Streptomyces collinus: one gene and its partner. The protein of the gene in region 2 interacts with the protein of the main gene of each other region in a pairwise test. Links are inferred from orthologs where the notes say so. Each region holds a gene or a part of one and is shown on either strand. Other genes may lie near its edges.

Region 1 (3,285 bases), 3.2 Mb from region 2 along the record:
CGGCCCGGTCGTGGTCCATTCCTGCGCCCCCGACGTGCCGTTCGCCCTGCTCCGCCGGGCCGGCGCCGCCGCCGTCTCCTTCGACTTCTCCCTGCTCACCGAGCGTGACGACGAGGCGATCGGGGAGGCCGTGGAGGGCGGCACCCGGCTCTTCACCGGCGTCGTCCCGTCCGCGGAGGGCCCATTGTCAGACCCTGCCGGTAGCGTCATGGGTGTCAGGACGCTGTGGCGCAGGCTGGGGCTGTCTCCGGGGCTTCTCGCGGAGGCGGTCACGGTCACCCCGGCGTGCGGACTCGCGGGGGCCTCCCCGGGGTACGCGCGCACGGCTCTCGCGCACTGCGCCCGGGCGGCGAGATCCCTCGCGGACAACCCAGAGTAACGGGAGGACGACACGGTGGCCGGCGACAAGCAAGCGGAGACGACGACGGTGCCCGCCGAGGCGCGGGAGAAGCACGCGCGCCTCGCGGAGCAGATCGAGGAGCACCGCTTCCGCTACTACGTGAACGACGCTCCCGTCGTCAGCGACGCGGAGTTCGACCAGCTGCTGCGTTCCCTGGAGGCGCTGGAGGAGGAGTACCCGGAGCTGCGCACCCCGGACTCGCCGACCCAGAAGGTCTCCGGCTCCTACGAGACGGAGTTCACGGCCGTCGCGCACCGCGAGCGCATGCTCTCCCTCGACAACACGTTCAACGACGAGGAGATGGCCGCCTGGACGGAGCGCATCGCCAGGGAACTGGGCGAGCAGGAGTACCACTTCCTGTGCGAGCTCAAGGTCGACGGCCTCGCCGTGAACCTCACCTACGAGCACGGCCGCCTCACCCGCGCGGCCACCCGCGGCGACGGCCGCACGGGTGAGGACATCACACCCAACGTGCGCACGATCGCCGAGATCCCCGACCGCCTCAAGGGCGACTCCGTCCCCGACCTCGTGGAGATCCGCGGCGAGGTCTACTTCCCGATGGAGAAGTTCCAGGAGCTCAACGCGCGCCTCGTCGAGGCCGGCGACAAGCCCTTCGCCAACCCGCGCAACGCGGCGGCCGGTTCACTGCGCCAGAAGGACCCGCGCGTCACCGCCACCCGCCCCCTGCACATGGTGGTCCACGGCATCGGCGCCTTGGAGGGCTTCACCGGACTCACCCGCCTCTCCCAGGCCTACGACCTGCTCAAGACCTGGGGCCTGCCCACCTCCCGGCACAACAAGGTGGTCGACGGCCTGGAAGGCGTACGGGAGTTCATCGCCTACTTCGGCGAGAACCGCCACTCCGTCGAGCACGAGATCGACGGCGTGGTCGTCAAGCTCGACCAGATCCCCCTGCAGGGCCGCCTCGGCTCCACCTCGCGCGCCCCGCGCTGGGCGATCGCCTACAAGTACGCGCCGGAGGAGGTCAACACCAAGCTCGTCAACATCCGCGTGGGCGTGGGCCGCACCGGCCGCGTCACCCCGTACGCCCAGGTCGAACCGGTCACGGTCGCGGGCTCCGAGGTCGAGTTCGCCACGCTCCACAACCAGGACGTGGTCAAGGCCAAGGGCGTCCTCATCGGCGACACGGTCGTGCTGCGCAAGGCGGGTGACGTCATCCCGGAGATCCTGGGCCCCGTCGCCGACCTGCGCGACGGCACCGAGCGCGAGTTCGTCATGCCGAGCGAGTGCCCCGAGTGCGGCACGGCGCTGCGGCCGATGAAGGAGGGCGACGTCGACCTGCGCTGCCCGAACGCCCGCACCTGCCCGGCCCAGTTGCGCGAGCGCCTGTTCTACCTCGCCGGCCGCAAGGCGCTGGACATCGAGCACTTCGGCTATGTGGCGGCGGCGGCCCTCACCGCCCCGCTGGAGCCGAAGGACCCGCCGCTGGCCGACGAGGGCGACCTGTTCGACCTCACCATCGAGCAGCTGCTGCCCATCAAGGCGTACGTCCTCGACCCGGACAGCGGGCTGCCCAAGCGCGACCCGAAGACCGGCGAGGAGAAGGTCGCCACGATCTTCGCCAACCAGCAGGGCGAGCCCCGCAAGAACGCGGTCGCCATGCTGGAGAACATCGCGGCGGCCAAGGAGCGCCCCCTGGCCCGCGTCATCACCAGCCTGTCGATCCGTCACGTCGGACCCGTCGCGGCCGAGGCGCTGGCCCGCGAGTTCCGCTCGATCGAGCGCATCGACCAGGCCACGGAGGAGGAGCTGGCGGTCACCGAGGGCGTCGGAGGGACCATCGCCGCCTCCGTCAAGCAGTGGTTCGCCGAGGACTGGCACCGCGACATCATCCGCAAGTGGAAGGCCGCGGGCGTCCGCATGGAGGCCGAGAGCACCGGCGAGGACGAGGGGCCGCGCCCGCTCGAAGGCCTCACCGTCGTCGTCACCGGCACCCTCGAACACTTCACCCGGGACGGCGCCAAGGAGGCGCTGCAGAGCCGCGGAGCGAAGGTGACCGGCTCTGTTTCGAAGAAGACGTCGTTCGTCGTCGTGGGGGACAGCCCCGGATCGAAGTACGACAAGGCGATGCAGCTGAAGGTTCCGGTCCTGAACGAGGAGGGTTTCGGCGTCCTGCTGGAGCAGGGAGCGGAAGCCGCGGCCGAAGTCGCCCTTTCGGCCGAGGAGTAGCGGTTGAAGGCCACCCGTTCGGCGCATACCAGATGCATACGGGTGGCCGGGGCGCATTCGGGCAACCGTCGGCGACCGCTGCCCGTGGAAGCCTTCTGCGGCCTACTGTTGAGATGTGCGCCTGCCGTGCCCAGCTGCGGTCGGGGCATCTTCGTGCTCGCACAGAGCGCGGGGAAGGGTTTTCGGGCGCGGGCCGTTGAGGGATGTCGGGCACCGGGCCGCGGGGCGTGGGCACCGCCGGCTGTGAGAGGGACGGGAATGGAACCGACCGAGAGCGCCGTGCCGGGCTCGCGGCTGCGCCGTGTGGCGGTCGCATGGCGTGCAGTCCGTGGGGCCGTGCGGCCGGCGGGGCGTCCGGGTACGGAGGTGCGCGCCGTCGGACAGTACACCCCGGACGGGCGGGGTGACGGGGGGCGCGCCGTTGACGGCCCCGGCGCACAGCCGATCACCGAACACACGCCCCTGCCCGCCGGCGCGGACGACCCGGACGGCGAACGACACCAGTCCTGGCCCGCGCTGCCCGCGGCCGTCGTCGCGGCGGCCGGGTTCGTCCTGGGCGCCGGCTTCTACCGCGCCTTCACCGGCGGCCACGCGCTCTTCCCGTCGGGCACGGCCGGCTGGTCGCTGGCCGTGCTGACCGGCATCATCGTCGGCCACCTCGTCATGCTGGGCCGCTCCCGCTGGTGGGGCGGAAC
Region 2 (3,765 bases):
AACAGAAGCACGATGAGCAGGGCGAAGACGGCGATCACTGCATCCACAAGGGCTCCTCCTCGGACGTCACGGCGCTTCGCGTCGCTCTTCAACGGTAAACGCAACAGGCAGGCCCGGAGTTCCAGAAAAACCCCGAACCTGCCCGTAGGGGACCACCCCGAGAGGGGTCCTGCCCGGGTCCTGCCCGTAGGGGACCACCCCGAGAGGGGTCCTGCCCGGGTCCTGCCCGTAGGGGACCACCCCGAGAGGGGTCCTGCCCGGGTCCTGCCCGTAGGGGCCCCCGAGGGGGCCCTGCACATGGGGCCCTGCCCATGAGAACCCACCCCGAGAGCGGTCCGCACGCCCCGGCGGCTACGCCGGAACGATGTTCACCAGCTTCGGCGCGCGCACGATCACCTTCCGGATCCCGGCCCCGCCCAGCGCGGCGACGACCTTCTCGTCCGCCAGCGCGGCCTTCTCCAGCTCGTCGTCGGAGATCGACGGCGCGACCTCCAGCCGCGCCTTGACCTTGCCCTTGATCTGCACGACGCAGGTCACGGTCTCGTCGACGACGTACGCCGGGTCGGCCACCGGGAAGTCCTGGTGCACCACCGAGTCGGTGTGCCCCAGCCGGCGCCACAGCTCCTCGGCGATGTGCGGGGCCAGTGGCGCGACCATCAGCACCAGGGCCTCGGCCACCGGGCGGGACACGGCCCCGCCCACCTTGGTCAGGTGGTTGTTCAGCTCGGTGACCTTGGCGATGGCGGTGTTGAACCGCATGCCCTCCAGGTCGCCGCCGACCCCGTCGATCGCCTTGTGCAGGGCCCGCAGCGTGTCCTCGTCGGGCTCGGCGTCCACCACCGTCAGGTCGCCGGTCGCCTCGTCGACGATGTTGCGCCACAGCCGCTGCAGCAGCCGGAACTGGCCGACCACCGCGCGCGTGTCCCACGGCCGGGAGACGTCCAGCGGGCCCATGGCCATCTCGTACAGGCGCAGCGTGTCGGCTCCGTACTCGGCGCAGATCTCGTCCGGAGTGACCGCGTTCTTCAGGGACTTGCCCATCTTGCCCAGCAGCCGGGAGACCTTCTCGCCCTGGTACCAGTAGGCGCCGTCGCGCTCCTCCACCTCGGCGGCCGGCACCGCGATGCCACGGCTGTCGCGGTACACGTAGGCCTGGATCATGCCCTGGTTGAACAGCTTGTGGAACGGCTCCGCGGAGGAGACGTGGCCCAGGTCGTACAGGACCTTGGACCAGAAGCGCGCGTACAGCAGGTGCAGCACGGCGTGCTCGGCGCCGCCGACGTACAGGTCGACGCCGCCGTGCGGCTGGCCCTCGCGCGGGCCCATCCAGTACTGCTCGATCTCGGGGTCGACCAGCTTCTCGGAGTTGTGCGGGTCCAGGTAGCGCAGCTCGTACCAGCAGGAACCGGCCCAGTTGGGCATGGTGTTGGTCTCGCGCCGGTACGCGCGCGGACCGCGGCCGTCGCCCAGGTCCAGGGTGACGTTGACCCAGTCCTCGTTGCGCGACAGCGGGGTCTCGGGCTGGGTGTCGGCGTCATCCGGGTCGAAGGTGCGCGGCGAGTAGTCCTCGACCTCGGGCAGCTCCAGGGGCAGCATCGACTCGGGCAGCGCGTGGGCGATGCCGTCCTCGTCGTAGACGATCGGGAAGGGCTCGCCCCAGTATCGCTGGCGGCTGAACAGCCAGTCGCGCAGCCGGAAGTTGACAGTGCCCTCGCCGACGCCGGACCGCTCCAGCCACTCGGTGATGCGGGCCTTGGCCTCGGCGACGTCCAGGCCGTCCAGGCTCACCTCGTCGTTCGAGGAGTTGATGATCTTCGCGTCGTACGACGAGAAGGCGTTCTCCCAGGTCGAGGTGTCCGTGCCGCGGCCGTCGGTCGGCTCGACGATGCAGTGGATCGGCAGCTCGAAGGCGCGCGCGAACTCGAAGTCGCGCTGGTCACCGGCCGGGACCGCCATGATCGCGCCGGTGCCGTAGCCCATCAGGACGTAGTCGGCGATGAAGACCGGGACCTGCTCGCCGTTGACCGGGTTGGTGGCGTACGCGCCGATGAAGACGCCGGTCTTGTCCTTGGCCTCGGCCTGGCGCTCCACGTCGGACTTCGAGGCGGCCTGGGCGCGGTAGGCGGCGACGGCCTCGCCCGGGGTCGCGTGACCGCCGGTCCAGACGTCGTGCGTGCCCTCGGGCCAGGCGGCCGGGGTGAACTTCTCCACCAGCGGGTGCTCGGGCGCCAGCACCATGTAGGTGGCGCCGAACAGGGTGTCGGGGCGGGTGGTGAAGACGGTGATGCGCTCGCCGTCGATGGGGAAGTCGACGCGGGCACCCTCGCTGCGGCCGATCCAGTTGCGCTGCTGCAGCTTGATGGCCTCGGGCCAGTCCAGCTCCTCCAGGTCCTCCAGCAGCCGGTCGGCGTAGGCCGTGATGCGCATGTTCCACTGGCGCAGCTTGGCCTTGAAGACCGGGAAGTTGCCGCGCTCGGAGCGGCCCTCGGCGGTGACCTCCTCGTTGGCCAGCACGGTGCCCAGCCCGGGGCACCAGTTGACCGGCGCGTCGGAGGCGTAGGCCAGCCGGAACTCACCCAGGACGTCGGCCTTCTCGGCGGCGCTCAGCTCGCCCCACGCGCGCGTGTGCCCCGGTACGGGCCGCTCACCGGACTCGAACGCGGCGACCAGCTCGGCGATCGGGCGGGCCCGGCGGGCGTCGTGGTCGTACCAGGAGTTGAAGATCTGCAGGAAGATCCACTGGGTCCACTTGTAGTAGTCCGGGTCGATCGTGGCGAACGACCGGCGCTTGTCGTGGCCCAGGCCCAGCCGGCGCAGCTGGGACTTCATGTTCTCCATGTTGGCTTCGGTGGACACGCGCGGGTGCGTGCCGGTCTGCACCGCGTACTGCTCGGCGGGCAGGCCGAAGGCGTCGAAGCCCAGGGTGTGCAGGACGTTGTGGCCGGTCATCCGCTGGAAGCGCGCGAAGACGTCCGTGGCGATGTAGCCCAGGGGGTGGCCGACGTGCAGGCCCGCACCGGAGGGGTACGGGAACATGTCCATGATGAACTTCTTGGGGCGGGCGACGATCTCCGGGGCACCGGCCAGGTCACCCTTGGGGTTGGGTGCGGCGTAGGTGCCGTCGGCGTCCCAGAAGTCCTGCCAGCGTGCCTCGATCTCGGCAGCCATGGCGGCCGTGTAGCGGTGCGGCGCCGCCACCTCGGAGGTGGCGGCGGGGTTCGTCTCGCTCATGATCCTCAAAGCTCCATCGATCGTCTCTGCCTGCGGCTGTCTGATTCGAGAAACGAAAAATCCCCTCGCACAGGAGGGGACGCCGCGCCGATGCCGGCCACTCGGTTCGTCCGGTGGCCGGGACTGATCAGCGCGGCCCGCTAAGCAGAAGGCGTACGGCACGCATGGCGCTAGGGTACCGCAGGCCCCCAGCGCGTCGCGACGCACTTCCGAGGGGCTGTCTCGGTGCCCAAACAAGCTGAACCAAGGTCAATAGTTACTTCGCGTAACAGCTACTAAAGGACATCACAGCAGCCAGATTGTCCTTTGATAACAACGCAATAACTCAAACCTCGTACTGATCGGTATGGCTCCGCTTAGAGTTCGGCAGCGGGACCGCTGCTTTCCCGAACCGCTCGGAGTTGCCCCCATGAACCCTCATCGCAGTATCAGCTCGCCACCCCCGCACGCCGGGACGTGGGGAGGCCGGTCGTGAATCCCTACGACTCCACGGCAGACGACTCGTTCGCCGAGTTCCTCAACTTCGGTGCGGGC

Evidence for each region.
Region 1: the proteins of leuS (region 2) and ligA interact in binary tests that used the Escherichia coli proteins (3 or more experiments, as listed by UniProt). The link is inferred for Streptomyces collinus from one-to-one orthologs.

What each region holds. Positions count from the first base shown.
Region 1 is NZ_CP133771.1:6,185,105-6,188,389, forward strand. The notes cover bases 19-2,992. They hold ligA (NAD-dependent DNA ligase LigA), read left to right. Parts: upstream 19-394; coding sequence 395-2,590; downstream 2,591-2,992. Other genes in these bases: RFN52_RS28325 (methionine synthase), read left to right, coding at 19-379; RFN52_RS28335 (putative bifunctional diguanylate cyclase/phosphodiesterase), read left to right, coding at 2,849-2,992. In the rest of the region: more of RFN52_RS28325, read left to right, coding at 1-18; more of RFN52_RS28335, read left to right, coding at 2,993-3,285. UniProt on the Escherichia coli protein: DNA ligase that catalyzes the formation of phosphodiester linkages between 5'-phosphoryl and 3'-hydroxyl groups in double-stranded DNA using NAD as a coenzyme and as the energy source for the reaction.
Region 2 is NZ_CP133771.1:2,957,984-2,961,748, forward strand. The notes cover bases 152-3,605. They hold leuS (leucine--tRNA ligase), read right to left. Parts: upstream 3,232-3,605; coding sequence 352-3,231; downstream 152-351. Also shown: RFN52_RS13350 (hypothetical protein), read right to left, coding at 1-47; RFN52_RS13360 (ferric reductase-like transmembrane domain-containing protein), read left to right, coding at 3,703-3,765.